DNA from 3 places in the Streptomyces sp. C36 genome. Region 1 is predicted to be linked to each of the others. Evidence: riboswitches for the same ligand, from Rfam matches in the RefSeq annotation. Region 1 holds a riboswitch; each other region holds the start of a gene.
The links. A riboswitch is a leader RNA that binds a small molecule or an ion and turns the genes downstream of it on or off. The one in region 1 is predicted to bind thiamine pyrophosphate.
Positions count from the first base shown of each region.

Region 2: it holds a riboswitch for thiamine pyrophosphate, as region 1 does, so the genes downstream of both, thiO (glycine oxidase ThiO) here and thiC (phosphomethylpyrimidine synthase ThiC) in region 1, are expected to answer to the same signal.
Region 3: it holds a riboswitch for thiamine pyrophosphate, as region 1 does, so the genes downstream of both, AB4K12_RS18755 (thiamine ABC transporter substrate binding subunit) here and thiC (phosphomethylpyrimidine synthase ThiC) in region 1, are expected to answer to the same signal.

Region 1 is NZ_JBFQGI010000004.1:332,097-341,632, forward strand. It holds gene AB4K12_RS15025 (cytochrome ubiquinol oxidase subunit I) at 1-87, opposite strand, end outside; gene hisC (histidinol-phosphate transaminase) at 324-1,400, opposite strand; gene AB4K12_RS15035 (LacI family DNA-binding transcriptional regulator) at 1,732-2,844, shown strand; gene AB4K12_RS15040 (metallophosphoesterase family protein) at 3,172-4,284, shown strand; gene AB4K12_RS15045 (hypothetical protein) at 4,465-5,349, shown strand; gene thiC (phosphomethylpyrimidine synthase ThiC) at 5,407-7,179, opposite strand; TPP riboswitch at 7,175-7,312, opposite strand; gene AB4K12_RS15055 (YibE/F family protein) at 7,374-8,681, shown strand; gene AB4K12_RS15060 (SsgA family sporulation/cell division regulator) at 9,004-9,450, opposite strand.
Region 2 is NZ_JBFQGI010000002.1:693,568-703,103, reverse strand. It holds gene AB4K12_RS08815 (hypothetical protein) at 1-404, opposite strand, end outside; gene metF (methylenetetrahydrofolate reductase [NAD(P)H]) at 448-1,365, opposite strand; gene thiE (thiamine phosphate synthase) at 1,500-2,153, opposite strand; gene AB4K12_RS08800 (Rv2175c family DNA-binding protein) at 2,250-2,615, opposite strand; gene AB4K12_RS08795 (NAD(P)/FAD-dependent oxidoreductase) at 2,708-3,934, opposite strand; TPP riboswitch at 4,087-4,199, shown strand; gene thiO (glycine oxidase ThiO) at 4,197-5,360, shown strand; gene thiS (sulfur carrier protein ThiS) at 5,357-5,581, shown strand; gene AB4K12_RS08780 (thiazole synthase) at 5,591-6,388, shown strand; gene pknB (Stk1 family PASTA domain-containing Ser/Thr kinase) at 6,488-8,443, shown strand; gene AB4K12_RS08770 (deoxyribonuclease IV) at 8,452-9,348, shown strand; gene AB4K12_RS08765 (sulfite oxidase-like oxidoreductase) at 9,369-9,536, opposite strand, start outside.
Region 3 is NZ_JBFQGI010000005.1:517,960-527,495, reverse strand. It holds gene AB4K12_RS18765 (ABC transporter ATP-binding protein) at 1-852, opposite strand, end outside; gene AB4K12_RS18760 (ABC transporter permease) at 853-2,466, opposite strand; gene AB4K12_RS18755 (thiamine ABC transporter substrate binding subunit) at 2,532-3,620, opposite strand; TPP riboswitch at 3,616-3,721, opposite strand; gene rlmN (23S rRNA (adenine(2503)-C(2))-methyltransferase RlmN) at 3,768-4,877, opposite strand; gene AB4K12_RS18745 (phosphatidate cytidylyltransferase) at 5,108-6,220, opposite strand; gene frr (ribosome recycling factor) at 6,220-6,777, opposite strand; gene pyrH (UMP kinase) at 6,944-7,723, opposite strand; gene tsf (translation elongation factor Ts) at 7,883-8,719, opposite strand; gene rpsB (30S ribosomal protein S2) at 8,894-9,536, opposite strand, start outside.

The sequences.
Region 1 (9,536 bases):
CGTGAGCGGGACGAAGAGGAAGTGGTAGACGGTCGTGATGCCGAACTGCCAGCGGGCCAGCGTTTCCGGAGCCAAAGCCAGATTCACTCGGTCTCTCCTTGCCTCTGGCGCCCCCGCCGACGCGTGCCGCCGACGCTTTGCCCCCGTATGACACAGATAAAGAAGGACATAAAGGCGCGCTTGTGAACGCGTTCACATTCACAAGCATTATTGCGCACCGGCTTTTCGGCCAAGAAAGCGGGGTACCCCCTTCGGCCCTGGCGCGAAGGGGTACCCCGTCTGCTGATGGTCCGTACGGCCCCGGGGGCGTACGGACGCCGCGGCTACAGCTCCTTGCGGAACTCCTCCGCCGCGCGCAGGAACAGGTCGTTCCCCTCCACCTCGCCGATGGTCACGCGCACGCCCTCCGGGAACGGCCGGACGACCACGCCCGCGCGCTCGCACGCGGCCGCGAAGTCCTGCGACCGCTCCCCCAGCGGCAGCCACACGAAGTTGGCCTGCGACTCCGGCAGCGTCCAGCCCTGCCCGGCCAGCGCCGCGACCACCCGCGTCCGCTCCGCCACCAGCGCGTCCACCCGCTCGCGCAGCGCGTCCTCGCTGCGCAGCGAGGCGACCGCCGCGTCCTGGGCCACCTGGCTCACGCCGAACGGCACCGCCGTCTTGCGCAGCGCCGCCGCGACCGGCTCGTGCGCGACGGCGAAGCCGATCCGCAGCCCGGCCAGGCCGTACGCCTTGGAGAAGGTCCGCAGGACGCAGACGTTCGGGCGGGTGCGGTAGAGGTCGATGCCGTCCGGGACGTTCTCGTCGCGGATGAACTCCAGGTACGCCTCGTCGAGGACCACCAGGATGTCGGCGGGCACCCGGTCCAGGAAGGACTCCAGCTCGGCCCGGCGCACGACCGTACCGGTGGGGTTGTTGGGGTTGCAGACGAAGATCAGCCGGGTCCGCTCGGTGATCGCGGCGAGCATCGCCTCCAGGTCGTGGACGTCCCCCTCGGTCAGCGGGACCGGGACCGGAGTGGCCCCCGAGACCTGGGTGATGATCGGGTACGCCTCGAACGACCGCCAGGCGTAGATCACCTCGTCGCCCGGCCCCGCCGTCGCCTGCACCAGCTGCTGCGCCACGCCGACCGAACCGGTGCCCGTGGCCAGGTGCGACAGCGGGACGTCGAAGCGCTCCGCCAGCTCGGCCATCAGGCCCGCGCACGCCATGTCGGGGTAGCGGTTGAAGGAAGCGGCCGCGGTGAGAGCGCTCTCGAGCACGCCGGGCAGCGGCGGATAGGGGTTCTCGTTGGAGGACAGCTTGTACGCGACCGGTCCGCCGGGCGCCGCAGGCCGGCCCGGCTTGTAGGTCGGCACGCTGTCCAGGGCCGCGCGCAGCTTCGGGGTCTTCTCGGTCACCGCTGGTCCTCCTCCACTGAAGCCAATACTGCACACCTTATGAGGATTGACCCGGGCGGCGTCCAGAGCTGAGGGAGCGCTCCTCTTTTCGGCGCGCGCCGTGGCGGACGCCGTGGCGCGCATCCCCCGTGAAGGTGAGTTGAGACCTCTTCGAGACCTGGACCGGTGCCGAGACGCGGATCCACCAGAGGGCGACAGCCCACCGTGGACGGGCTCAACCACCTGCATTTCCATGATCATTGAAGGAAATCGGTAGAGCAGAAACGTGCCTGTCAACAGTCAAACTCGGTGCCCTGCCAAAGGACCACCCGAGCCCTACTATCGGCTCGCCATGACAGCAGCAGGGAAGCATCAGGTGAGCCGGGCGGATCCGTCCCGCAGGGGCAGCCGGCAGGGGCGGGCGGGCATCCGTGATGTGGCCGCCGCCGCCGGGGTTTCGATCACGACCGTCTCCGACGCGCTCAACGGCAAGGGCCGGCTACCGGACGCGACCCGCCGCCATGTCCGCGAGGTCGCCGACCGGCTGGGCTATCGCCCGTCCGCCGCGGCCCGCACCCTCCGTACGGGAAAGTCGGGCCTCATCGGCCTCACCGTCACCACATACGGGGATGAACCTTTCACCTTCACCGAGTTCGCCTATTTCGCGGAGATGGCGAGAGCGGCCACGTCCGCCGCGCTGGCGCGCGGCTACGCCCTGGTCATCCTCCCCGCCACCTCCCGGCACGACGTGTGGTCGAACGTCGCTCTCGACGGCACCGTGGTCATCGACCCCTCCGACCACGACCCCGTCGTCTCCGACCTGGTCCGCCAGGGCATCCCCGTGGTCTCCGACGGCCGCCCCGCGGGCACCCTGCCCGTGACGGCCTGGGTCGACAACGACCACGAGGCCGCCGTGCTGGGCATCCTCGACCACCTCGCGGACGCCGGGGCCCGCCGGATCGGCCTGCTCACCGGCACCACCACGGACACCTACACGCGCCTGTCCACCACCGCCTACCTGCGATGGTGCGAGCGCGTCGGCCAGGACCCGGTCTACGAGGAGTACCCCGCCCACGACCCCTGCGCCGGCGCCGTGGCCGCCGACCGCCTGCTGGCCCGCCCCGACCGTCCCGACGCGGTGTACGGGCTGTTCGACCCCAACGGCACCGATCTGCTCGCCGCCGCCCGCCGCTACGGGCTGCGCGTGCCCGACGACCTGCTGCTCGTCTGCTGCAGCGAGTCCACCGTCTACGCCACGACCGAGCCGCCCATCACCACGCTCTCGCTCAAGCCCCGGCGCATCGGCACCGCGGTCGTCCAGCTCCTGATCGACGCCATCGAGGGCCTGGACACCGGCCGGCCGGTGGAACAGGTCATACCCACCGAACTGATCGTGCGGACCTCGTCCCAGCGACGCCCGCCGCGCACCACCGTCAGCGCGCCGCGCGGACCCGCCGCGACCTGACGCACGTCCCCCGGAAACCTCCCGGCGACCCGCCGCGGGGCCCGGCGAACGTCCCACGGCCCGACCCGCGTCAACCGGAAGTGAACCCGCATCCGGCGCACGGGCAAGCCGGCCGAGACCCGGGGGAGCCGCCCCGGCACGCTGCTGACCGGCGCGAACGGCTCATTTAACGGCTCATTTGGGGAGAAATGACCGGCGATCCCGGTCTCCTGCCCCGATTCACGGCCCCTGGTGCGTCACAAGCCGCGACGGTCATTCCTATGATGGGCGCACGACACCACGGACCGCCATCGACCAGGCAAGGTCCACAAGGTGCACGGCGGCGCGATGGTGGAGGGGTCGATGACTCAGGGGGCCGGGCAGGCGGCACGGACCACGGCGGCGATGGCGCCCTTCCCCGGGTACGCCGCGCCCGGTCCTGTTCCGGGCTACGCGCACACCGCCCCGCCCGCGCCGGAGTATCCGGAGTACCCCCCGGGCTACACCCCGACCGCCCGCGACCTGCCGGTGATCGGCCCGGGCGTGCCGCGGGACGTGCCCACCGTGGAACTGACCCCCATCGCCCCGCCCCAGCCGCAGCAGCAGCCCCAGCAGCACCAGGGCGCGCCCGTCGGCCGCGGCCCGCTGTACGTGGTCGGCGATGTGCACGGCTACCTGGACGAGCTCTACGAGGCGCTCGCCGCCCAGGGGCTCATCGACGCCCACGGCCACTGGGCCGCGGGCAACGCCCGGCTGTGGTTCCTCGGTGACTTCACCGACCGGGGCCCGGACGGCGTCGGCGTGATCGACCTGGTCATGCGGCTGTCCGCCGAGGCAGCCGCCGCCGGCGGCTACTGCAAGGCCCTCATGGGCAACCACGAGCTGCTGCTCATCGGCGCCAAGCGGTTCTCCGACACCCCCGTGAACTCCGGCGCCGGCACCGCCTCCTTCCAGGCCGCCTGGCTGCTCAACGGCGGCCAGCGCACCGACATGGAGCGCCTGGAGGACCACCACCTGCAGTGGATGTCCCGCCTCGACGCGATCGCCGAGGAGGACGGGCACCTGCTGGTGCACTCCGACACCACCGCCTACCTCGACTACGGCGACTCCATCGAGGCCGTCAACGACGCCGTCACCGAGGCGCTGCAGCGCAACGACCCCGACGAGTGCTGGGACCTGTTCCGCAAGTTCACCAAGCGGTTCGCCTTCCGCGACGAGGACGCGGGCCCCGTGGCCGTGCGGGAGCTGCTGCAGACCTACGGCGGCAGCCGCATCGTCCACGGCCACAGCCCCATCCCCTATCTGCTGGGCGAGGTCGGCACCGAGGACGCCGACGGCGAGGACGGCACTCCGCTGGTCGAGGGACCCCATCTGTACGCCGACGGGCTCGCCCTCGCCATGGACGGCGGGGTCACGATGGCCGGAAAACTGCTGGTAGTGCAACTTCCGCTGGCGGGCTGAGGGTTCAGCGGGCCGGTGCACGGGCAAGTGTGGAGTTCCACCGCCTCGGGGTAATTCGGGAAACCCGCTGTCACCCCGCGCCGGTGCGGCTCTACCATCGGCTTATCCGTAGCAGGCTCTCCTCCGTTTCCGCCCACTGCCCGGTACAAGCCGGCACCAGGCCCTACGGAGCATCGGGGGATGCACATGAACAGCGTTCCGCACCTGCTGGCCGAGGACCGCCCGGAATTCGAGCGGGTTCTCGACCAGGCGCTGCGTACCGCGAACCATGACCCGGAACTCGCCGCCGCGATAGGACAGCGGCTCAATACCGAACAGCTGCGCGCCATGGCGATGAGCGCCATGACCGCCATCTCCGCCTGTGCGATGGCGGAATACGAAAGCCTCCTCGCCGCCCGCGAGGACGTGCGCACCCGTTCGTCGGCCGCCCAGCCGCAGCCGGCCGGTGCCGGAATAGGCCACCCCGGCGAGAGCGGTCACGGCGCTCCGCTCGCCCCCGCCGCCGCGTCCGACGTCCCCGAGGGCCAGGGCGCGGGCGCCGGCGCCGTCCTCGCCGTGCTGGCCCCGGTCCTCGCCGGGATCGCCGCGTTCCTTTTTCTTCTCATCGGTTATGTCATGCGAACGGTCGGGGAGGGCGAGTCCGTCGCCCGCCCCATGATCTCGATCGGCTGGTGGTTCGGCGCCTTCACGGTCGCCGGAGTGCTCGTCGCGATGTCCGGGATGCTGCGCACCGCCCTGCGCAACGGCCGGCGTGAGGACGAGGCCCCACCGCGCGACCACCTCGCCGAGGAGGTCACGCGGGCCCATGAGGCCTGGCGGCAGGCGCTGCTCGAGCGGGGCGTACGGCCCTTCCTCCGGGAGGCGTTGGCCAAGGCCCCTCCGGCACCGCGTCGTCCCCGTAACCCCAGGAAACCCACCGGCCCCAGCCGGACGTCCCACCTCGGCTACTCCCGCCCCGGCTTCTCCAGCCCCGACAGCGGTCCCTCCACCCCCACCCGCACCGGCCGCCCCGGCCCGGACCGCCCCGGTCCGGACGCGGGAGGGCCGGACCACCGGGCCGACTAGGCCCGGCGGTCCGGCCGGTGACCGCGCGACCGGCCGCTCGGCGGCCGGTCGCCCGGCCTACTCCGCGATCGGCAGGTAGACGCGGTTGCCCGAGGCCGCGAACTCCTTGGACTTCTGCTCCATCCCGGCCGCGGCCTCGGCGTCGACCGCGAGGTCGCCGCCGTGCTCGCGGCGGATGTCCTGCGAGATCTTCATCGAGCAGAACTTGGGCCCGCACATCGAGCAGAAGTGCGCCGTCTTCGCGGGCTCCGCCGGCAGCGTCTCGTCGTGGAAGGCGCGGGCGGTGTCCGGGTCGAGGGCCAGGTTGAACTGGTCCTCCCAGCGGAACTCGAAGCGCGCGTCGGACAGCGCGTCGTCCCACTCCTGGGCGCCCGGGTGACCCTTGGCCAGGTCCGCCGCATGGGCCGCGATCTTGTACGTGATGACGCCGGTCTTCACGTCGTCGCGGTCCGGCAGGCCGAGGTGCTCCTTGGGCGTGACGTAGCAGAGCATCGCCGTGCCCCACCAGGCGATCATCGCGGCGCCGATGCCGGACGTGATGTGGTCGTAGGCGGGCGCGACGTCCGTGGTGAGCGGGCCGAGCGTGTAGAACGGCGCCTCCTCGCAGATCTCCTGCTGGAGGTCGATGTTCTCCTTGATCTTGTGCATCGGGACATGGCCCGGGCCCTCGATCATCGTCTGCACGTTGTGCCGCTTGGCGATGGTGTTGAGCTCGCCGAGCGTCTTGAGCTCGGCGAACTGCGCCGCGTCGTTGGCGTCCGCGATCGAGCCGGGGCGCAGCCCGTCGCCGAGCGAGTACGTCACGTCGTAGGCGGCGAGGATCTCGCAGAGCTCCTCGAAGTGGGTGTAGAGGAAGTTCTCCTTGTGGTGCGCCAGGCACCAGGCGGCCATGATCGAGCCGCCGCGCGAGACGATGCCGGTCTTGCGGCGCGCGGTCAGCGGCACGTAGGGCAGCAGCACGCCCGCGTGCACGGTCATGTAGTCCACGCCCTGCTCGGCCTGCTCGATGACCGTGTCCTTGTAGATCTCCCAGGTCAGGTCCTCGGCCTTGCCGTCGACCTTCTCCAGGGCCTGGTAGAGGGGCACGGTGCCGATGGGGACGGGTGAGTTGCGCAGCACCCACTCGCGGGTGGTGTGGATGTTGCGGCCGGTGGAGAGGTCCATGACCGTGTCGGCTCCCCAGCGGGTGGCCCAGGTCATCTTCTCCACCTCCTCCTCGATGGAGGAGGTGACGGCGGAGTTGCCGATGTTGGCGTTCACCTTCACCAGGAACCGCTTGCCGATGATCATCGGCTCGATCTCCGGGTGGTTCACGTTCGCCGGGAGCACGGCACGACCGGCCGCGATCTCCTCCCGGACGATCTCGGCGGAGACGTTCTCGCGCAGGGCGACGTACTCCATCTCCGCGGTGATCTCACCGCGCCGGGCGTACGCCAGCTGGGTCACCGCGGCGCCGTCCCGGCCCCGGCGGGGCAGGCGCGGGCGGCCGGGGAAGACCGCGTCGAGGTTCTTCAGGCCCCCGCGCGGTGAGGTGTGCTTGATGCCGTCGTCCTCCGGGCGCATGGGGCGCCCGGCGTACTCCTCCGTGTCGCCACGGCCGATGATCCAGTTCTCCCGCAGCGGCGTCAGGCCGCGGCGGACGTCCGTCTCGATCGCCGGGTCGGTGTACGGGCCGGAGGTGTCGTACAGCTGTACGTCCTGCCCGTTGGTGAGGTGCACCCGTCGCACCGGAACCCGCAGGTCCGGCCGCGAACCCGTCACATAGTCCTTGTGCCAGCCGATCTTCGCGTCGGACTCGGCGGCAGACATGCGTGCATCCTGCGAGGTCATGAGACCAGTAACTCCCTACGCCGGCATTACCCGGTAACAGGTTCGGCGGTCGGCGCAGCGGCTTCCGTACATTTCTTCGTACGGACGTCAGCGCCCTCTCAGCCCGGTGCTCCGAGCTCCCGCGATTGCAAAGGTGCCACCACGCTAGCGCCTCTCCGGCGGGGAGGACCAGTGGGGCTTGCGATGATGCCCCGGTGACCAGCACCAGCCATCCCCCCCAACGTCACTCGCACGGCCATGCGCACAGCCACTCGCACAGCCATGGCCCCGCGACCCCCGTCTCGGCACATCTGCGCAAGGTGATCGCCGCCGTTCTCGTCCCGTTCGCGGCCGCGGTCGTGGCCGGCCTGATCATCCTGTGGCCCGGTGGCGTCCCACCGCATCCGCACACGGGACTGGGCCTCGACCAGCAGACCGAATCGGGCCGGGTCGTGAAGATCGAGGAGCTCGACTGCCCCAAGTCCGGTGCTCAACCGCCCCCGTCACAGCAGCAACAGGGAGCGCCTCAGCCCACCAAGGGCAAGTGCGAGAAGGCCGAGATCGAGGTGACCTCGGGCAAGGACAAGGGCCACACCTTCACGGAGATGGTGCAGCCGGACGCCTCGCGCCGCTACGACGTGGGCCAGGAGGTCGTCCTGGCCTACGCCCCGAAGGCGCCGGAGGCCCTTCGCTATTCGGTCACCGACGTGAACCGGACACTGCCGATGGCCATACTCGCGGGCATCTTCGCCCTGTCGGTCGTGGTGGTGGGCCGGCTGCGCGGCATCTTCGCGCTGGTGGCGCTGGTCATCAGCTTCGGCGTGCTGACGATGTTCATCCTCCCGGCCATCCTGCAGGGCTCCGATCCCCTGCTCGTCGCGGTGGTGGGCGGCAGCGCGATCATGCTGATCGCGCTCTACATGTGTCATGGGCTCAACGCCCGCACCTCCGTCGCCGTCCTCGGAACGCTGACGTCCCTGCTGGTCATCGGCCTGCTCGGGTCGTTCTTCATCGACTGGGCGCACCTGACGGGCAACACCGACGACCAGACGGGCCTGGTGCACGGGCTCTATCCGCAGATCGAGATCCGCGGCCTGCTGCTGGCCGGGATCATCATCGGCTCGCTGGGCGTGCTGGACGACGTCACGGTGACCCAGACGTCGGCGGTGTGGGAGCTGAAGGAGGCCGACCCCACGGCCAATTGGCGGAAACTGTACGGCTCGGCGATGCGCATCGGCCGGGACCACATCGCCTCCGTGGTGAACACGCTGGTACTGGCGTACGCGGGCGCCTCGCTGCCGCTGTTGCTGCTGTTCTCGATCGCGGACAGCGGGGTGAGCACGGTGGCGACCAGCGAGATCGTCGCGGCGGAGATCGTCCGCACGCTGGTCGGCAGCATCGGGCTGGTGGCCTCGGTCCCGGTGACGACCGTGCTGGCGGCGCTCGTTGTCAGCGCCGACCGGCAGACGGCGACCACGGGGAGGGGAAGGGCGCGCGGAGGCAGGCGGCGCCGCGCGAAGTGATCGACGGGTGATCGACGGTGGTCGACGGGTGGTCCGCCGGGGTTCGGTGAACTGGGGAGGGTCACGGGGACGATCGGCCCGGGCGTCGTCAACGGCCCCGGCGGGGGGTGGCAGTTGTTCGCGACCATGGGCACGGCCTGCGGGCCGGACATCGGTGCGAAAGGTGACAGTGTCGACAAAACCACTGTGAAGGGAGCAGCGGCGGGGGAAGCGGCGGCGGTCCGGCGGTCCGGACTGCGGCGACCGCGCCGCGGGGGGTGGCACCGCGCGCCGAGCGGGTGCCGATCGGGGAGGGCGCCAGCCGACCGGGCCGGTCGGCCCGCTAACCGGCGTTCTGACCCTCGGGATTGCCGGCGAGGATGCTGTCCAGCGCCGCGGCGAGCTCGTAGTCGAAGTCGGCGACCGTGCGCTCCTCGCCCAGCGGGGCCACGCGGTCGGTGCGGTCGAGGAAGGCCACCAGCGGCGCCGCGCCCGCCCGGAACAGCGCGCCCTCCCCACCCACTTGCAGCCGGATGAAGACGTCCGACAGGTGCTGGGAGGAGGCGGGGGCGATGTGCACATCGCCCTCGCCGGACGGCTGGCTCAGCCCGTCGAGCAGCAACTCGCGGGCGAAGGCCCAGGTCACCGGGGCGTCGCCGGGGAGGTGGAAGGTGAACTTCACCGCGTACGGATCACTGCTGTCGTAGCCCAGCTCCACCGGGATCCGGAAGGACAGCTCCTCGGAGACGAGGAACGTCATGACCACTTCTGCCTGAACTGTGTCGCGCATCGCCCAATGCCCCGTCTTCGTCGGTTTGGCAGGGATTGAAGCCTGATGGCCCCAATGACGCCATAGTCTGACAAGAACGCCCAGTG
Region 2 (9,536 bases), on a different contig from region 1:
GCGGACGGTGCGGCGGGCGCGGGACGCTCGCCCTTGCGGCGGCGCCCGGACCCGGCCCGGCTCTCGGTCGCGGCTCTGCCCTTGCCCTTGCCCCTGCCCCTCGGCGCGCTCTTGCCCTTCGGCGCGCTCTCGGGGCCGCCGTCCTCCTCCTTGCGGCGCAGGGCCCAGCCCATCGAGAAGCCACGACGGAACGAGAGGGTCACGAAGGTCTGGCCGACGCCGAAGGCGAGGGCGCCCACGACGATGACCGCCACGGACGGTACGGCGACTCCGGCGACGACCCCGAGAAAGCCGACGAAGGCGAGGAGCCGCCAGCGCAACCGCGCCTTGTACTGCAGCAGCACCTCGCCGAGCAGCCAGAGCGCGACGATGCCGAACGCGATGTAGAGGACCGTCCAGCCCATTAACGCCCCTCTCGTGCGGCCGCCCGTCCGCCGGCCGACCGTGTCAGGACCGCTGGTGCAGCCCCAGGTTCTCGTAGATTTCCAACGTGGCCGTTGAGTGGTTCAGGGTAATGAAGTGCAACCCGGGGATCTCCTCGGCCATCAATCGGGCACACAGGTCCGTCGCGTACTCGATTCCGATCGAGCGTACAGCGGCCGCGTCGTCCTTCACCGCGAGGATCCGCTCCGCGAGGTCCGGCGGGAAGGCCGCGTTGCTGAGCTGCGCGAATCGTTCGATCTGGCGCACGTTGGTGACCGGCATGATTTCCGGAATGATCGGAGTTTGGCAACCCGCTGCCGCTACCCGATCGCGGAGCCGGAGATAGTCCTCGGGATAGAAGAACATCTGGGTGATGGCGAAATCGGCGCCCGCCCGGCATTTGTCGACGAAGTGACCGATGTCGGTCTCCCAGTCGGTGGAGCGCGGGTGCATCTCGGGGAAGGCCGCGACGCCCACGCAGAAGTCGCCCGACTCCTTGATGAGCCGCACCAGGTCCGCCGCGTAGCGCACGCCGTCCGGGTGACGCACCCACTCCCCCATGGGGTCGCCGGGCGGGTCGCCGCGCAGGGCGAGCATGTTACGGATGCCCACGTCGGCGTACTGGCCGATGATGTTGCGCAGCTCGGCCACGGAGTGGTCGACCGCCGTGAGGTGGGCCACCGGGGTCAGCGTGGTGTCGGTCGCGATGCGCTCCGTCGCCCGGACGGTGCCCTCACGGGAGGAGCCGCCGGCGCCGTAGGTGACCGAGACGAAGGTCGGTCCGACGGCCTCGATCCGGCGGATGGCGTTCCACAGCGTCCGCTCGCCCTTCGCCGTCCTCGGGGCGGCGAACTCGAAGGAGTACGACCGCTCGCCTGAGGCGAGCAGCTCCCGCACGGTGCGCGCGTGGTCTGTCCTGGTGGAGGCAGTGCCAAGGGCCATACCGGCAAGTTAACCAGCGGGTCCGTGGACCCCCCAACCGAATAGGCGAAATGTCCTGTTCGCCGGGCGACTGTCCACCGACCGTCCCACTCCTTGGACGCCGGGCGTCTCACGAGGAGCCGGACGGCCAGCCCTTACCCCTCGTGCGCGCGTATCCGCTTCGCCAGCCGTGCGGTGGCGGCCGCCGGGTCGTCGGCCTCGGTGATGGCGCGCACCACCACGATCCGCCGGGCACCGGCGGCGAGCACCTCGTCGACGTTGCCCTCGTCGATCCCGCCGATGGCGAACCAGGGCCGTACGGGCTCGAGCGCGGCGGCGTAGCGCACCAGGTCCAGGCCCGGGGCGTGGCGGCCGGGCTTGGTGGGGGTCGGCCAGCAGGGGCCGGTGCAGAAATAGTCCACGCCGGGCTCGGCGACGGCGGCGTCGACCTCGGCCTCGGCGTGCGTGGAGCGGCCGATCAGCACGTCCTCGCCGAGGATCGCGCGGGCGGCGGGCACCGGAAGGTCGCCCTGGCCCAGGTGGAGCACGTCGGAGCCGATGGCGTGCGCGACGTCGGCGCGGTCGTTGACCGCCAGGAGCCGGCCGTGACGGCGGGCGGCCTCGGCGAACACGGCGAGGTGCTCCAGCTCCTCGCCCGCCTCCATGCCCTTGTCGCGCAGCTGGACGATGTCCACTCCGGAGGAGAGCACCGCGTCGAGGAACTGCGGCAGGTCGCCCTGGCGCCTGCGCGCGTCGGTGCACAGGTACAGCCGGGCGTCGGCGAGCCGCTCGCGCGCGGTGACGGACATTCGGGTGTCTCCCCCCGGGTCGGCGGTGTACGGGCCGGGGCTGCCGGACCCGTACACCGGACGGTCTTTCTCTCTACCCCTCCGCGGTCGGAAGGCTCAGACGGCGAGCGCCTGGGCGCGGCGCTTCACCTCCGTGCCGCGATTCTCGCGCAGCGCCTGCGCGGGGGTGCCGGGCAGGGTCGGGTCGGGGGTGAAGAGCCACTCCAGCATCTCCTGGTCGCTGAAGCCGTCGTCCCGCAGCAGCGTCAAGGTCCCGGCCAGGCCCTTGACCACCTTGCCCTCGCCGATGAACTCGGCGGGCACCATGAGCACTCGGTTCTCGCCACGGCGCACGGCGATCAGCTGGCCTTCCTTGACCAGCTGCCGGACGCGCGTCACCTCGACATCGAGCATTTCGGCGATGTCGGGGAGGTTGAGCCAGGCGGGGACGAGAGCATCGATCTTTGCGTCAATCTCGGTCACAGGGACAAGCCTGCCATCCGCGACTGACAGTCGGTAGCCGGGTTGACCCGAGCCGGTCCCCGAACCGGCCCCGAGGTCACCCCACCGGCCCCTCAGAGCACTGCGGACTTCAGCGGCACGGACGCGTCGGCGGCCTTCGACCGGTCCAGCACCGCCCCCTGCTCGATGAGCTTGCGGCCCTGCGCCAGGTCGCGCGGGCGCCCCACGGCCAGCAGCGCCACCAGGACGCCCGCCCGCAGCCAGCACACCGTCCAGGCCGCGCCGGCCGGGTCGCCGCGCCGGACGAGCTCGTCGGCGCGCGCGTGGTGCCCGGCGTACTGCACGAACCGCCCGAACTGCTCGGACCAGAAGTACGGCACCGGGTCGTACACCGGCCCCTCGGCCGGGCCGTGGACGATGTTCCCGGCGACGGTCCGGGGGCCCTGCAGGGCGTTGTCCCAGTGGTGGACCAGCAGCCGCTCGCCGTAGCGGGCGGAGGGGAAGGAGGCGCAGTCGCCGACCGCGTAGACGTCCGGCAGCGAGGTGTGCAGCCGGTCGTCGGCGGCGATGGAGCGGTCCTCCGCGAGCTCGATGCCGGAACCGGCCAGCCAGGCCGTCGCGGGCCGCGCGCCGATGCCCACGACCACCGCGCCGGCCGGCAGGCGGGTGCCGTCGTCGAGGACGACCGCGCCCTCCTCCACCGCCGTCACCCGCGCGCCGGTCAGGAGGCGGGCTCCGCTGTGGGCGTACCACTCGGCCATGTGGCCGGCGACCTCGGGCGGCATGGCGTCCGCCAGCGGCCGGTCCGCGGCCTCGACCACGGTCACCCGGCAGCCCGCCTCGAGCGCGGCCGTCGCGAACTCGGCGCCGATCCAGCCGGCCCCGACCGCGACGACGTCGCGCTGCCCGGCGAGCACCGGGCGCAGTCCCTCGACGTCGTCGAGGGTTCGCAGCACGTGGACGCCGGGCACGCCCTCGCTGCCGGGCAGGGTGATGGGCTCGGCGCCGGTGGCGACGACCAGCACGTCGTAAGGCACCGGCCCCCGCGCGGTCTCCAGCACGTGGTCGTCCGCCCGCAGGCCGGTGGCCTCCCGGCCCAGCTCGAGGTCGATGCCGAGCGAGGCGAAATCGACCTCGAAGGCGGATCCCTCGGCCTTGCCCAGGAGCACGGCCTTGGACAGCGGGGGACGGTCGTAGGGCGGGTGGGGCTCGGCGCCCAGCAGGGAGATCGCGCCCTTCCAGCCCTGCTCGCGCAGGGCGACGGCGGTCTGCACCCCGGCCATGCCCGCGCCGACGATGACGACGCGCCGGTCACTGGAGGTGTTCGTCTGCTCGCTCACGCGATCAACTGTAGGACGGCGACCTGCGTCCGTCGGAGCAACCGGTGACGAGACCTCTGACACAGCGTCACGATGTTTGGGGGTCCGATCACCACGAACTACGCGTGGGCCGCCCTTCCGGCCCCTCCTCGGCGCGTACTACTGTGGCCGCTGCAAGCACTCGCGGGAGCCCGGACGCACCGGGCTGAGAGGGAGGCTGGACGGCCTCCGACCGTACGAACCTGATCCGGGTCATGCCGGCGAAGGGAGGGGCTGGAAGCCCATGCACGCGCGGCACACCCGTGACGTTCTGGTCATCGGCGGCGGCGTCATCGGCCTGGTCACGGCCTGGCGCGCCGCCCAGCGCGGTCTGCGCGTGGCGGTCGCCGACCCGGCGCCCGGCCAGGGCGCGGCCCAGGTGGCGGCCGGAATGCTGGCCGCCGTCACCGAACTGCACTACGGCGAGCAGACGCTGCTCGCCCTCAACCTCGCCTCCGCGCGGCGCTATCCGGCGTTCACGGCCGAGCTGGAGGAGGCCAGCGGCGTGGAGACCGGCTACCGCGCCTGCGGCACCCTCGCCGTCGCCCTCGACGCCGACGACCGGGCCCATCTGCGCGAGCTGCACGAGCTGCAGCTGCGCTCCGGGCTGGACGCGCAGTGGCTGTCGGGGCGCGAATGCCGCCGTCTGGAGCCGATGCTGGCGCCCGGCGTGCGCGGCGGGCTGCGGGTGGACGGCGACCACCAGACCGACCCCCGGCGCCTGTCCCGGGCGCTGCTGACTGCCTGTGAGCGGGCCGGGGTGGTCTTCCACCGCCACGAGGCCGTACGGGCGCTGCTGGCCGGCGGCCGCGCGGTGGGCGCCGAGCTCGCCGACGGCACCCTGCTGGCCGCCGGCCAGACCGTGCTGGCGGCGGGCAGCCTCAGCGGCCGCCTGGCGGGGCTGCCCGAGGACGTGCTGCCCCCGGTCCGCCCGGTCAAGGGCCAGGTCCTGCGGCTGCGCGTGCCGGACGCCTACCGGCCCTTCCTCTCCCGCACCGTACGGGCGGTGGTGCGCGGCTGTCCGGTGTACCTGGTGCCGCGCGAGAACGGCGAGCTGGTCGTCGGCGCCACCAGCGAGGAGCTCGGCTGGGACACCACCGTCACCGCCGGCGGCGTCTACGAGCTGCTGCGCGACGCCCACGAGCTCATGCCCGGCATCACCGAGCTGCCGCTGGTGGAGACCCGCGCGGGGCTGCGACCCGGCTCCCCCGACAACGCCCCGCTGCTCGGCCCCACCGCCCTGCCCGGGCTGCTCGCGGCCACCGGCCACTACCGCAACGGCGTGCTGCTCACCCCGGTCACCGGCGACGTGATGGCCGAGGTGCTGACCACCGGGCGGCTGCCCGAGGAGGCCCGCCCCTTCTCCCCCCGACGCTTCACCCACGCATTCCAGGAGCAGCCCGCATGACCGGCAGCGACGTCATCACCCACAGCATCAGCGTCAACGGCGAGCACCGCGACGTCCCCGCCGGGACGACCCTCGACGGGCTCGTGGCGAGTCTCACCACCGCGCACGGCGGAGTCGCCGCGGCGGTCAACGAGGCCGTCGTCCCCCGCGGCCAGTGGCCGCTCACCCCGCTCGCCGCCGGCGACCGGGTCGAGGTCCTCACCGCCGTCCAGGGAGGCTGATCAGCACAGATGGCCGACGACCTGCTCACCATCGCGGACACCCCCTTCACCTCCCGGCTGATCATGGGCACGGGCGGCGCCCCCAGCCTCGACGTGCTCGAGCGCGCCCTGATCGCCTCCGGCACCGAGCTGACCACGGTCGCCATGCGCCGCCTCGACGCGACCGTGCGCGGCTCCGTGCTGTCGGTCCTGGAGAAGCACGGCATCCGGGTGCTGCCGAACACCGCGGGCTGCTTCACCGCCGGCGAGGCGGTCCTCACCGCCCGGCTGGCCCGTGAGGCGCTCGGCACGGACTGGGTCAAGCTCGAGGTGATCGCCGACGAGCGCACCCTGCTGCCCGACCCGATCGAGCTGCTGGACGCCGCCGAGATCCTCGTCGACGACGGCTTCACCGTGCTGCCGTACACCAATGACGACCCGGTGCTGGCCCGCAAGCTCGAGGACGTGGGCTGCGCGGCGATCATGCCGCTGGGCGCGCCCATCGGCTCGGGCCTGGGCATCCGCAATCCGCACAACTTCCAGCTGATCACCGAGCGGGCCGAGGTGCCGGTGATCCTGGACGCCGGGGCGGGCACCGCCTCGGACGCGGCGCTCGCCATGGAGCTGGGCTGCGCCGCGGTGATGCTGGCCTCGGCCGTCACCCGGGCGCAGGAGCCGGTGCTGATGGCGGAGGCGATGCGGCACGCGGTGGAGGCCGGGCGGCTCGCACACCGTGCCGGGCGCATCCCGCGCCGCCACTTCGCGGAGGCGTCGTCGCCGGTGGACGGCATGGCGCGGCTCGACCCGGAGCGTCCGGCGTTCCGATGAGCTTCCGACCAGCCGTTCCTGTCACCGTTCGGCTATAGAACGAGCGAGCGGGGCGCACACCGTCCAGGTCGCGCCTCGCGACTCGTAGACTCGTGTGCCGTGGATACGACCCTGCCGGACCCCCTCGTCGATCACCTGCTCGACGGCCGTTACCGCGTCGAGGCGCGGGTCGCCGTGGGCGGCATGGCCACGGTCTACCGGGCCCTGGACACCCGGCTCGACCGGGTGCTCGCGCTCAAGGTGATGCACCCCTCGCTCGCCGCCGACCAGGCCTTCGTGGACCGTTTCATCCGCGAGGCCAGGTCCGTGGCCCGGCTCGACCACGCCAACGTGGTCAGCGTCTTCGACCAGGGGACCGACGGCCCGTACGTCTACCTGGCGATGGAGTACGTCGCCGGCTGCACCCTGCGCGACGTGCTGCGCGACCGCGGCGCCCTGCGCCCGCGCGCGGCGCTCGACATCGCCGAGCCGATCCTGGCCGCGCTGGGCGCGGCCCATGTGGCGGGGCTGGTGCACCGCGACATGAAGCCGGAGAACGTGCTGATCGGCGACGACGGCCGGGTCAAGGTCGCCGACTTCGGTCTCGTACGGGCGGTGGACACCAACACCACCGCCAGCACCGGCTCGGTGCTGGGCACGGTCTCCTACCTCGCCCCCGAGCAGATCGAGCACGGCACGGCCGACACCCGCGCCGACGTCTACGCCTGCGGCGTCGTCCTCTACGAGATGCTCACCGGAGCCAAGCCGCACAGCGGCGGCACCGCCGCCCAGATCCTCTACCAGCACCTTCACGAGGACGTGCCGCCGCCGTCCGCCGCCGTGCCCGGCCTGGAGCCGCGGCTGGACGCGCTGGTGGCCGCCTCCACCGCCCGGGACGCCGGGCGGCGCCCGGTCGACGCGGTCGAGCTGCTGGGCATGGTCCGCGAGGCCCGCGCCGCCCTGACCGACGAGCAGCTGGACGCGGAGCCGCCGGGCGCCGCTCCCGCCGCGGAATCCGTGGGCTCCGAGGACCGTACGAGCGTCATCCCGCGCGTGATCGTGCCCGCGCGGGGCGAGGACGAGCTCCACCACACCACCCGGCTGGAGCGCGTCCCGGCTCCCTCCACGCCGCCGGTCCAGGCCCCGCCGCCCGGGCCGCCCGGGCCGCGGGGAGCCGCGCGCCGGCTGCCGCCGCGCCGCTGGATCATCGCCGCGCTGGGCGCCCTGCTGGCCGTGCTGGCCGGCACCGGCGTCTGGTACATCAACTCCGGCCAGTTCACCTCCGTACCCGGCGTCCTGGACCTCACCCAGGCCGAGGCGGAGAAGAAGCTGGACGCGGCCGGGCTCGGGGTGCGCACCGACCAGGCCTTCAGCGACACCGTCGAGCGCGGGCACGTCGTCGCCACCGACCCCAAGCCGGGCGAGCGCATCCGCAACACCGGCAAGGTGAAGCTGACGGTCTCGCGCGGCCCGCAGAAGGCCGAGGTGCCCAACGTCGTCGGCATGACCCTGGACCAGGCGAAGAAGAAGATCGAGGGCCAGGGGCTGACGGTCGGCGAGATCAGCAAGCAGTTCAGCGACGAGACGCCCAAGGGCTCGGTGCTGGCCACCGACCCCAAGCCGGGCGTGGAGCGCAGGCCGGACTCGGCGGTGGCGCTCGTCGTCAGCCAGGGCCGGCAGATCAGCGTGCCGGACGTGACCGGGCTGTCCGCCGCGGCCGCCACCTCGGCGCTGCGCGACGCGGGCCTGGACGTCAAGGTCTCGGACGACCAGGTCTTCTCCGACCGGCCCCAGGGCTCCGTGGCGCAGCAGTCCCCCGCCAAGGGGGCGCAGGCCGCCGAGGGCGACGCCGTGACCGTCACCCTCTCCAAGGGCAAGGAGATGATCGCGGTCCCCGACGTCACCGGGAAGAGCGAGGCGGTGGCCCGGAAGGCCCTGACGGACGCGGGCTTCGGGGTGAAGGTGGAGCGGCCGTTCTTCTTCCCGAAGGACTCCGTCGAGAGCCAGTCGGTCCGGGGCGGCGAGCGGGCCGCCAAGGGGGACACCATCGTCATCCGTATGAAGAGCGGCATCTGAACAGGATCATGAACATCACCAGCTCCGGCCCCGACCTTCCGCCCGGCCCCGCCCGCAACCCCGTGGGCGGCCACATCCCGGTGGCCGGCGGCCTCGCCCGGGTGGGCCTGCCCTACGCCCGGGAGATGGGCGCCGAGGCCGTACAGGTCTTCGTCGCCAACCCGCGCGGCTGGGCGACCCCGGACGGCAACCCCCGGCAGGACGAGGAGTTCGGGGCGGCCTGCGCGGACGCGGGGATCCCCGTCTTCGTCCACGCCCCCTACCTGATCAACTTCGGCTCGCACACCGAGGCGACCGTCGATCGGTCCGTGGAGTCCCTGCGGCACTCGCTGCGCCGGGGCCGGGAGATCGGGGCGCGCGGCGTCGTGGTCCACACCGGTTCGGCGACCGGCGGCCGCCCCCGGCGCGAGGCCCTGGAGCAGGTCCACGAGCGGCTGCTGCCGCTGCTGGAGGAGCTCACCCACGACGACGACCCGCGGCTGCTGCTGGAGCCGACGGCCGGTCAGGGCGCGTCGCTGTGCTCCTGGGTGCACGACCTCGGGCCGTACTTCGACGCGCTGGAGCACCACCCCCGGCTCGGCGTCTGCCTGGACACCTGCCACGCCTTCGCTGCCGGGCACGACCTGGCGGGGCCCGGCGGGATGAAGCTGGCCCTCGACGAGCTGGTCGGCGTGGTGGGCGAGGGCCGGCTGGGGCTGATCCACGCCAACGACTCCAAGGACGTCGTCGGCGCGCACAAGGACCGGCACGAGAACATCGGATCCGGCCACATCGGCGCCGAGCCCTTCGCCGAGCTGTTCGCCCACGCGGCGACGGCCGGCGTGCCGCTGACGATCGAGACGCCCGGCGGCAAGGAGGGACACGCCGCGGACGTGGCGCGGCTGAAGGCACTGCGCGACGGCTGACGGGCCAGGGGGCGGGGAGCTTAGAGCTCCGGGCCCTCGCCGGGCTTCTCCTGGTAGGAGTAGCGCTGCTCGCTCCAGGGGTCGCCGATGTTGTGGTAGCCCCGCTCCTCCCAGAAGCCTCGCCGGTCGGCGGTCATGTACTCCACGCCGCGGACCCACTTGGGGCCCTTCCAGGCGTAGAGGTGCGG
Region 3 (9,536 bases), on a different contig from region 1:
GGCCAGCCCCTCCCCCGCCGGCACCAACCGCACCCCGGCGGGCCGGACGAGCAGGCAGCCCTCTCCCTGCCGCGCCCCCGCCGGCACCGGCAGCCGCCCCCACGCCGTCTCCGCGGACGCGCCCCGCACCGTCGCGGGAACCACGTTCTCGAACCCCAGGAAGCGCGCCACGAACTCCGACGCCGGCCGCTGCCACACCTCCAGCGGGGTGCCCGCCTGGGCGACGCGCCCGTCGCGCATCACGACCACCCGGTCGGCGAGCGCGAAGGCCTCGCCCTGGTCGTGGGTGACCGCCAGCACCGTCGTCCCCAGCCGGCCGAACAGCGCGCGCAGCTCGACGACCAGGCGCTCGCGCAGGCTCCGGTCGAGCTGCCCCAGCGGCTCGTCGAGCATGAGCAGTCGCGGCTCGGGCGCCAGGGCCCGGGCCAGGGCCACGCGCTGCTGCTCGCCGCCCGACAGCGCGCCCACGGGCCTCTTCTCCGCCCCCGGCAGGCCCACCAGGTCCAGCAGCTCGCCGACCCGGCGCTCGGTCTCGGCGCGCGCGGTGCCGCGCATGCGCAGGCCGAAGGCGACGTTGCCGCCGACGTCCCGCTGCGGGAAGAGCTGGTGGTCCTGGAACATCAGGCCGACTCCGCGCCGGTGCGTGGGCACCTGGGCCTGGTCCCGGCCGGCGAGGAGCACGCGGCCGGCGTCGGCCCGCAGCAGCCCGGCGACCACCCGCAGCAGGGTGGACTTGCCGCTGCCGCTGGGCCCGAGCACGCACACGATCTCGTGTTGGGCGACCTCGAGGTCCACCGCGTCCAGCGCCGCGCGCTCGCCGAAGCGGACGGTCACCTCTTCGAGCCGAAGCATCTAGAACTCTCCCGTGCGGTCGGTGCGCACCCGCTCCAGCACCAGCAGCGCCACGGCGCACACCAGCATCAGGATGGTGCTGAGGGCCATCGCCTGCCCGTAGTTCATTTCGCCGGGGCGGCCCAGCAGCCGGGCCACGGCCACCGGGAGGGTGGGGCTGTCGGGGCGGGCGATGAAGACGGTCGCCCCGAACTCGCCCAGCGAGACCGCGAAGGCGAAGCCCGCGGCCACCGCCAGCGCCCGCCCCACCAGGGGCAGGTCCACCTCGCGCCAGGCCCGCAGCGGGGAGGCGCCGAGCACCGCCGCCGCCTCGCGCAGCCGGGCGTCCACGGCGCGCAGCACCGGCAGCATGGTGCGGACGACGAAGGGCACGCCGACCAGCGCCTGCGCCAGCGGCACCAGGATCCAGGAGGTGCGCAGGTCCAGCGGGGGCTCGTCCAGGCTGATCAGGAAGCCGAAGCCGACGGTCACCGCCGAGGTGCCCAGCGGCAGCATCAGCAGCGCGTCGAAGCCGCGTACGAGCCGTCCCTCGCGCCGGGTGAGGGCCGCCGCGGCGAGGCCACCCACGACGACGGCGATGGCGGTGGCGGCCAGCCCGTAGGCCAGGGAGTTGCCGATCGCCTCGAGCGGGGCGACGACGAACGTCCCGCCGTTCTCGCCAGCCGAGGCCAGGGCGCGGTAGTAGGTCAGGCCGTAGCCGTCGGGTCCGTCGAAGGAGCGCAGGACCAGCACCAGCAGGGGGACGACCACGAGCAGCGCGACGACGGCCAGGACCGAGCCCAGCAGCGTCCACTCGGCGGCGCCGCGCGGCCGGTGGGCGGTGCCGGCGGCGTCGACCAGGTGCAGCGTCGCCTCGCGCCGGCGCACGGTCCGGGCGTGCACGCCCAGCAGCGCGGCCACCGCCGCGAACTGCACCAGGGTCAGGACGGCGGCCGTGGGCAGGTCGAGCAGCTGCGCGGTCTGCTGGTAGATCTCCACCTCGAGGGTGGCGTAGCGGGGGCCGCCGAGGATCTGGATGACGCCGAAGGAGGTGAAGGTGAAGAGGAAGACCATCAGGGCGGCGGCCGCGACCGCCGGAACCAGCGCGGGCAGGGTCACCCGCCGCCAGGCCGCGAACCGCCCGGCGCCCAGGACGCGTGCCGCCTCCTCCTGGCGCGGGTCGAGCTGCGCCCACAGGCCGCCGACGGTGCGGACGACCACCGCGTAGTTGAAGAAGACGTGCGCGAGGAGGATCGCCCAGACCGTGGTGTCCAGGCGTACGCCCCACAGCTCGTCCAGCAGCCCGCCGTGGCCCAGCAGGGCCAGGAAGGCCGAGCCCACCACCACGGTGGGCAGGACGAAGGGCACGGTGACCACGGCCCGCAGCAGACGCTTGCCGGGGAAGTCGAAGCGCGCGAGGACGTACGCGCCGGGCAGCGCGAGGAGAAGCGTCAGCGCGGTGGAGGCGGCGGCCTGCCAGGTGGTGAACCACAGGACGTGGCCGATGCGCGGGTCGGTGATCACCTCGCCGACGCGGGCGAACTGCCACTGCCCCCCGTCCTTGAGGCCGCGGCCGACGATCGAGGCGACGGGGTAGGCGAAGAAGACGCCGAAGAAGGCGAGCGGCAGGGCCATCAGGCCGAGCCGCGTCGCCGTGCGCCGGGGGCCGCCGCCCTGGGGGGCGGCGGCGTCGCGGGGGGCTACCTCAGGACGAGCGAGGACCATTCCTTGACCCACTGGTCGCGGTTCTGGGCGATCTTCTCCGGGGCGAGCGTCTCGGGCTTGTCGATCCGCGCGCCGTACGTGGTGAAGACCTCGGGCAGCTTGGCGTCGTCGGTGGCGGGCTTGACGAACATCTGCAGCGGCATGTCCTCCTGGAACCTCTTGCTCAGCAGGAAGTCCAGGAGGGCCTTGCCGCCCTCGGTGTTCTTCGCGCCCTTGAGCAGACCGGCGAACTCGATCTGCCGGAAGCAGGTGCCGGTGGACACGCCGGTCGGGCCCTCCTTGGGCGCCGGCTTCACGCCGAGCACCTCGGCGGGCGGGCTGGAGGCGTAGGAGACCACGAGGGGCTTGTCGCCCTTGGCCTTCTTTCCGGCGGCGGAGCCGGAGAAGCGGTCGTTGTAGGCCTGCTCCCAGCCGTCGACGACCTCGACGCCGTTGTCCTTGAGCTTCTTCCAGTAGTCCTTCCAGCCGTCGTCCCCGTACTTGGCGACGGTGGCGAGCTGGAAGGCGAGGCCGGGAGAGGAGGTCGCGGAGTTCTCGGTGACCAGGAGGTTCTTGTACTCCGGCTTGACCAGGTCGTCGAAGGACTGCGGCGGGTCCAGCTTGTGGTCCGCGAAGTAGGCCCGGTCGTAGTTGACGCAGATGTCGCCGGTGTCGACGGGCGTGACGCGGTGCTCGGCCGCGTCGGCCTGCAGGCTCTTGGGGACGCGGTCCAGGCCCTTGGCCTCGTACGGGGCGAAGATTCCCTTGTCGAGGGCGCGCGAGAGCAGGGTGTTGTCGACGCCGAAGAAGACGTCGCCCTGGGGGTGGCTCTTGGAGAGGATCGCCTGGTTGACGGCCCGGCCGGCGTCCCCGCTCTTGAGGACCTTGACCTTGTAGCCGGTCTGCCGGGTGAACTCCTCGAGCACGGCGTCGGAGGCCGCGAAGGAGTCGTGCGAGACCAGGGTGACGGTCTTGCCCTTCGACTCCCCCGAGCCCTCGTCGGAGCCCCCGCAGGCCGCGAGGACGGGCAGGCCGAGCGCGGCCGCGGCGGCCGCGCCGACGGCACGCCGGAGATGGGTGTTCATGGTGGTGCTGACTCCCTACGCCGGTACTAACCGGATCAGGTCCGAGGGTCTGCGGGCCGTGCCGCACTCTCAGCGCTCGCTGCGCTCCCCTGTCGGATGTTCATTTGTGCGAATGGTCGCTTGTGCGAGTGGTGCAGGGGGACAGTATCAGCGCTCGGTCGCGGCCAGCTGTCCGCACGCCCCGTCGATCTCCTGCCCACGGGTGTCCCGCACGGTCACGGGCACGCCGTGCGCGGCGATCGCCTCGACGAAGGCGCGCTCGTCCTCCGGGCGGGAGGCCGTCCACTTGGAGCCCGGGGTGGGGTTGAGCGGGATGAGGTTGACGTGCACCCGCTTGCCCTTGAGGAGCCGGCCGAGCAGGTCACCGCGCCACGCCTGGTCGTTGATGTCCCGGATCAGGGCGTACTCGATGGAGATCCGGCGCCCGGACTTCTCCGCGTACTCCCACGCGGCGTCGAGGACCTCGCGGACCTTCCAGCGGGTGTTGACGGGCACGAGGGTGTCGCGCAGCTCGTCGTCGGGGGCGTGCAGCGAGACCGCCAGGCGGCACTTGAAGCCCTCGTCGGCGAAGCGGTGCATCGCCGGGACCAGGCCGACGGTGGAGACGGTGATGCCGCGCTGGGAGAGCCCCAGGCCGTCCGGCTCGGGGTCGGTGAGCCGGCGGATGGCGCCGACGACACGCTTGTAGTTCGCCAGCGGCTCGCCCATGCCCATGAAGACGATGTTGGACAGGCGGGCGGGGCCGCCCGGCACCTCGCCGTCGCGCAGGGCGCGCATGCCGTCCACGATCTGGTGCACGATCTCGGCGGTGGACAGGTTGCGGTCCAGGCCCGCCTGGCCGGTGGCGCAGAACGGGCAGTTCATGCCGCAGCCGGCCTGGGAGCTGATGCACATGGTGACCCGGTCGGGGTAGCGCATGAGCACGGACTCGACGAGCTTGCCGTCGTGCAGGCGCCACAGGGTCTTGCGGGTGGTGTCGTCGTCGCACGAGATGTGCCGCACCACACTCATCAGGTCCGGCAGCAGCTCGCCCGCGAGCTTCTCGCGGGCGGCGGCCGGGATGTCCGTCCACTGGGCCGGGTCATGGGCGTAGCGGGCGAAGTAGTGCTGGGACAGCTGCTTGGCGCGGAACGGCTTCTCGCCGATCGCGGCGACGGCCTCGCGGCGCTCGGCCGGGCTGAGGTCGGCGAGGTGGCGCGGGGGCAGCTTGGCCCCGCGGGGGGCGACGAACGTCAGTTCTCCAGGCGCGGGGGCCATGAGCAGGAACTCCTCATTGCGACGATGGCGGATGATCTCCGCTGTCGCGGAGCCAGCGGCATGACATGCCGGAACCCGGAGATCTCACAGGGGCACCCCCGCGGGCGCGGGGCCGGAAAAGGGCCCGCCGCGCACGACGAGCCCTTCCAGGGTACCTGGCACGAATCCAGGCCGATTCGATCAAGATCGAATCCGGACCGATCCAGGCGGAGCGATCCAGGCGGAGCGATCTAGGCGGAGCCGACGAACGCCACCATCAGCAGCCAGACCACCGGAGCGGTCGGCAGCAGCGAGTCCAGCCGGTCCATGATCCCGCCATGGCCGGGCAGCAGGGCGCCCATGTCCTTGATGCCCAGGTCCCGCTTGATCATCGACTCGCCGAGGTCGCCCAGCGTGGCGCTGATCGCGACCGCGAAGCCCAGCAGCAGGCCCTGCCACCACACTCCGTCGTCGATCAGGAACTGCATGCACAGCGCGCCCGCCACCATCGCGAACGCCACCGCGCCGATGAGGCCCTCGCGGGTCTTGCCGGGGCTGATGCGCGGGGCGAGCTTGTGCCTGCCGAAGCGCCAGCCCACCGCGTACGCGCCCGTGTCGCTGACGACCGTCAGGATCAGGAACGTCAGCACCCGCCAGGCGCCGTCGCCCGCCGCCAGCATCAGGGCCACGAACGTGGCCAGGAACGGCACGTAGAACGCCGCGAAGATGCCCGCCGTGACGTCCTTGAGGTAGTCGTCCGGCGGCTCCGTCATGCGCCATACGAGCACGGCGAGCGCGGTGAAGGCCATGGCCACCCACGCGCCCTCGGCGCCGCCCACATAGCCCGCGACGATCATCGCGGCGCCGCCGATCGCCAGCGGCACCAGCGGGGCCCTGATGGCCTTGCGCTCGGCCAGCCGGGAGGTCAGCTCCCACAGCCCGACCACCACGGCGACGACGATCACGCCGAGGAAGACGGGCTTGTAGATGAACAGGGAGGCGAGGATCACCGCGCCGAGGCCGACACCGACCCCTATCGCGGCACGCAGATCCCGGCCCGCGCTCTTCTTCGCCTTGGGCCCCTGGGGGCTGGAAGGCTCCTGCGGCCGGATGTCGGGCTCCTGTTCATCGCGGAAGAGAGGGCCGCCGATGTGGGCGGCCCCCCGCTCACGGTCGGCTCCGTCGTCCTGGTGTCCGCCTGCTCCGGGCACAATGGGCATGGGCCGAGTCTGCGCCGCGGCACCCGCCTCGTGCACAGGACCCGCCGATGGGGGCACCTCCCGGCGGTAGCCGGGGGCGGGTACCTGATCGGTGGACCCCCAGTGTCCGGCGCGTGGCGGGGCTCCCCAGGATGCGTCGTTCATCAGACCTCGAGCAGCTCGGCTTCCTTGTGCTTGAGCAGCTCGTCCACCTGCGCGACGTACTTCGCGGTGGTGTCGTCGAGCTCCTTCTCCGCGCGGCGCACCTCGTCCTCGCCGGACTCCTTGTCCTTGACGAGCTTGTCGAGGAGGTCCTTGGCCTTGCGGCGGACGGAGCGGATCGAGACCTTGGCGTCCTCGGCCTTGGTCTTGGCGACCTTGACGTAGTCCCTGCGACGCTGCTCGGTCAGCTCCGGGAACGTCACCCGGATGATGTTGCCGTCGTTGCTCGGGTTGACACCGAGGTCGGAGTCGCGGATGGCCTGCTCGATGTTGCGCAGCGCGCTCTTGTCGAACGGGGTCACCACGGCCATGCGCGGCTCGGGCACCGAGAACGACGCCAGCTGGTTGATGGGCGTCAGCGCGCCGTAGTAGTCCGCAACGATCTTGTTGAACATCGCCGGGTGCGCACGCCCGGTGCGGATCGCCGCGAAGTCCTCCTTGGCGACCACAACGGCCTTCTCCATCTTCTCCTCGGCCTCGAGGAGGATCTCTTCGATCACCACTTGCTCCTGGTGTTATCAGTAAGCAGAGCCTCGCCCCTGCGCGCGTCTTCTCCTGCACGGTGTCCGACCGGCAGGCAGTTGTCCATCCCCGTGCCGAGGTCTTCCCATGGCACGGAGTTGCCGTCCGTCATCTTTCGGTGAGACGCGGACGGCGTACGGGCTCTCAGTCCCGCGTGCCCTGGTCGCTCACGAGCGTGCCGATCTTCTCACCCTTGACGGCGCGAGCGATGTTGCCCTCGGCGAGCAGCTCGAAGACCAGGATCGGCACCTTGTTGTCCATGCACAGGCTGATGGCGGTGGCGTCGGCGACCTTCAGGCCGCGGGCGAGCACCTCGCCGTACTCCAGGGCGTCGAACTTCACCGCGTCGGGGTTCTTCTTCGGGTCGGAGTCGTAGACCCCGTCGACGCCGTTCTTGCCCATGAGGATCGCCTCGGCGTGGATCTCCAGGGCGCGCTGGGCGGCAGTGGTGTCGGTGGAGAAGTAGGGCATGCCCATGCCCGCGCCGAAGATCACGACGCGGCCCTTCTCCAGGTGGCGCACGGCGCGCAGCGGGATGAACGGCTCGGCGACCTGGCCCATGGTGATGCCGGTCTGCACCCGGGTCTCGACGCCTTCCTTGGACAGGAAGTCCTGGAGGGCGAGGCTGTTCATCACGGTGCCGAGCATGCCCATGTAGTCCGAGCGCGCGCGGTCCATGCCGCGCTGCTGCAGCTCGGCGCCGCGGAAGAAGTTGCCGCCGCCGATGACGACGGCGATCTCGTAGCCCTCGCGGACCACGGCCGCGATCTCACGGGCGATGGCGTGCACGACATCGGGGTCGACACCGAGCCCGCCGCCGCCGGCGAAGGCCTCACCTGACAGTTTCAGCAGGAACCGACGCCGCTTGCCGGACTCGGCGCTGGTGTCGTGGGTGGCCTGCTTGGCGTCCGCGCCCTGGTTCATTGCGTTCTCCTCGTGCACATACGAAGAAGGCCATTGCCGGATGGATCCTTTCGGTTCCCTCTGCGGCAATGGCCTCCTCGTCACATCAGCGGCCGGCCGGTGGACGGTCGGCTGCGTACGACCCTAGCGGGTCGTGGGTCATTCGCTGCTGCCGACGGCTCAGGCGCCGACGCGGATGCGGGCGAAGCGCTTCAGCGTGACACCGGCCTCGTCCAGAATCTTCTGGACGGTCTTCTTGTTGTCCTTGGCGAAGGGCTGGTCCAGCAGGACCTGCTCCTTGAAGAAGCCGGTGACGCGACCCTCGACGATCTTCGGCAGGGCGGCCTCGGGCTTGCCCTCCTCGCGAGCGGTGGCCTCGGCCACGCGACGCTCGTTGTCCACGACGTCGGCCGGGATGGCGTCACGGGAGAGGAACTTCGGCGCGAAGGCGGCGATGTGCTGCGCGACGTCCTTGGCGACCTCGGCGTTGGCCTTGTCCAGCTCGACCAGCACGCCGACCTGCGGGGGCAGGTCCGCGGCGGTGCGGTGCATGTACGCGAAGACCTGGCCGTCGGCGAACTGCGCGAAGCGGTCCACGACGATCTTCTCACCGAGGGTGACGTTGGCCTCGTCCACGAACGCCTGGACGGTCTTGCCGGCCTCGATCTCGGAGGCCATCAGGGCCTCGACGTCGGCCGGAGCGCTCTTGGCGATGTGGGCGGCCAGCGCCTCGGCGACGGCGATGAACTTCTCACCCTTGGCGACGAAGTCGGTCTCGCACTTCAGCTCGACGATGACACCGGAGGTGTTGTCGTCGGCGATGAGGGAGACGACGGCGCCGTTCTCGGTGGTGCGGCTCTCGCGCTTGGCCACGCCCTTCAGGCCCTTGACGCGGACGATCTCGACGGCCTTCTCGAGGTTGCCCTCGGCCTCGTCGAGCGCCTTCTTGCAGTCCATCATGCCGGCGCCGGTGAGCTCGCGGAGCTTCTTGACGTCAGCGGCGGTGAAGTTCGCCATCCTTCAATCCTTCTTCTGCACTACGCCTTGCCGCGGCTTTCGGCGTCATCGGCAAGGCTGGTCCGTCTTGAGGTCACCACAGCTGCCGGTCCCCGTCCCGCTGACGGGGTCCGACAGTGGATCCACCAGGCGACGGCGGGGGCGAGGGCCCCCGCCGTCCGGTACGGCAGGGCGTCAGGCCTGCTCGGCGTCCGCCGGCTTCTCAGCCTCGGCCTCGGCCTCGGCCGGAGCCTCGACAACGGCCTCGGCAGCGGCCTCGGCCGGCTTCTCGTCGGCCTTCTTCTCGCCCTCGAGCAGGTCGCGCTCCCACTCGGCCAGCGGCTCGCCGGCGGCCTTGTCGGCCTTCGCGTCACCGGTGGCGGCACCGGAGCGGGCGATGAGGCCCTCGGCGACGGCGTCGGCGATCACGCGGGTGAGCAGGGTGACGGAGCGGATGGCGTCGTCGTTGCCCGGGATCTTGTAGTCGACCTCGTCGGGGTCGCAGTTGGTGTCGAGGATCGCGACGACCGGGATGCGGAGCTTGCGCGCCTCACCGACGGCGATGTGCTCCTTCTTGGTGTCCACGATCCAGACGGCGCTGGGCACCTTCTGCATCTCGCGGATACCGCCGAGGGTCTTCTCGAGCTTGGCCTTCTCGCGGGAGAGGACCAGGAGCTCCTTCTTGGTGAGGCCGGAGGCGGCCACATCCTCGAAGTCGATGAGCTCGAGCTCCTTCAGGCGCTGCAGGCGCTTGTAGACGGTCGAGAAGTTGGTGAGCATGCCGCCCAGCCAGCGCTGGTTGACGTAGGGCATGCCGACGCGCGTCGCCTGCTCGGCG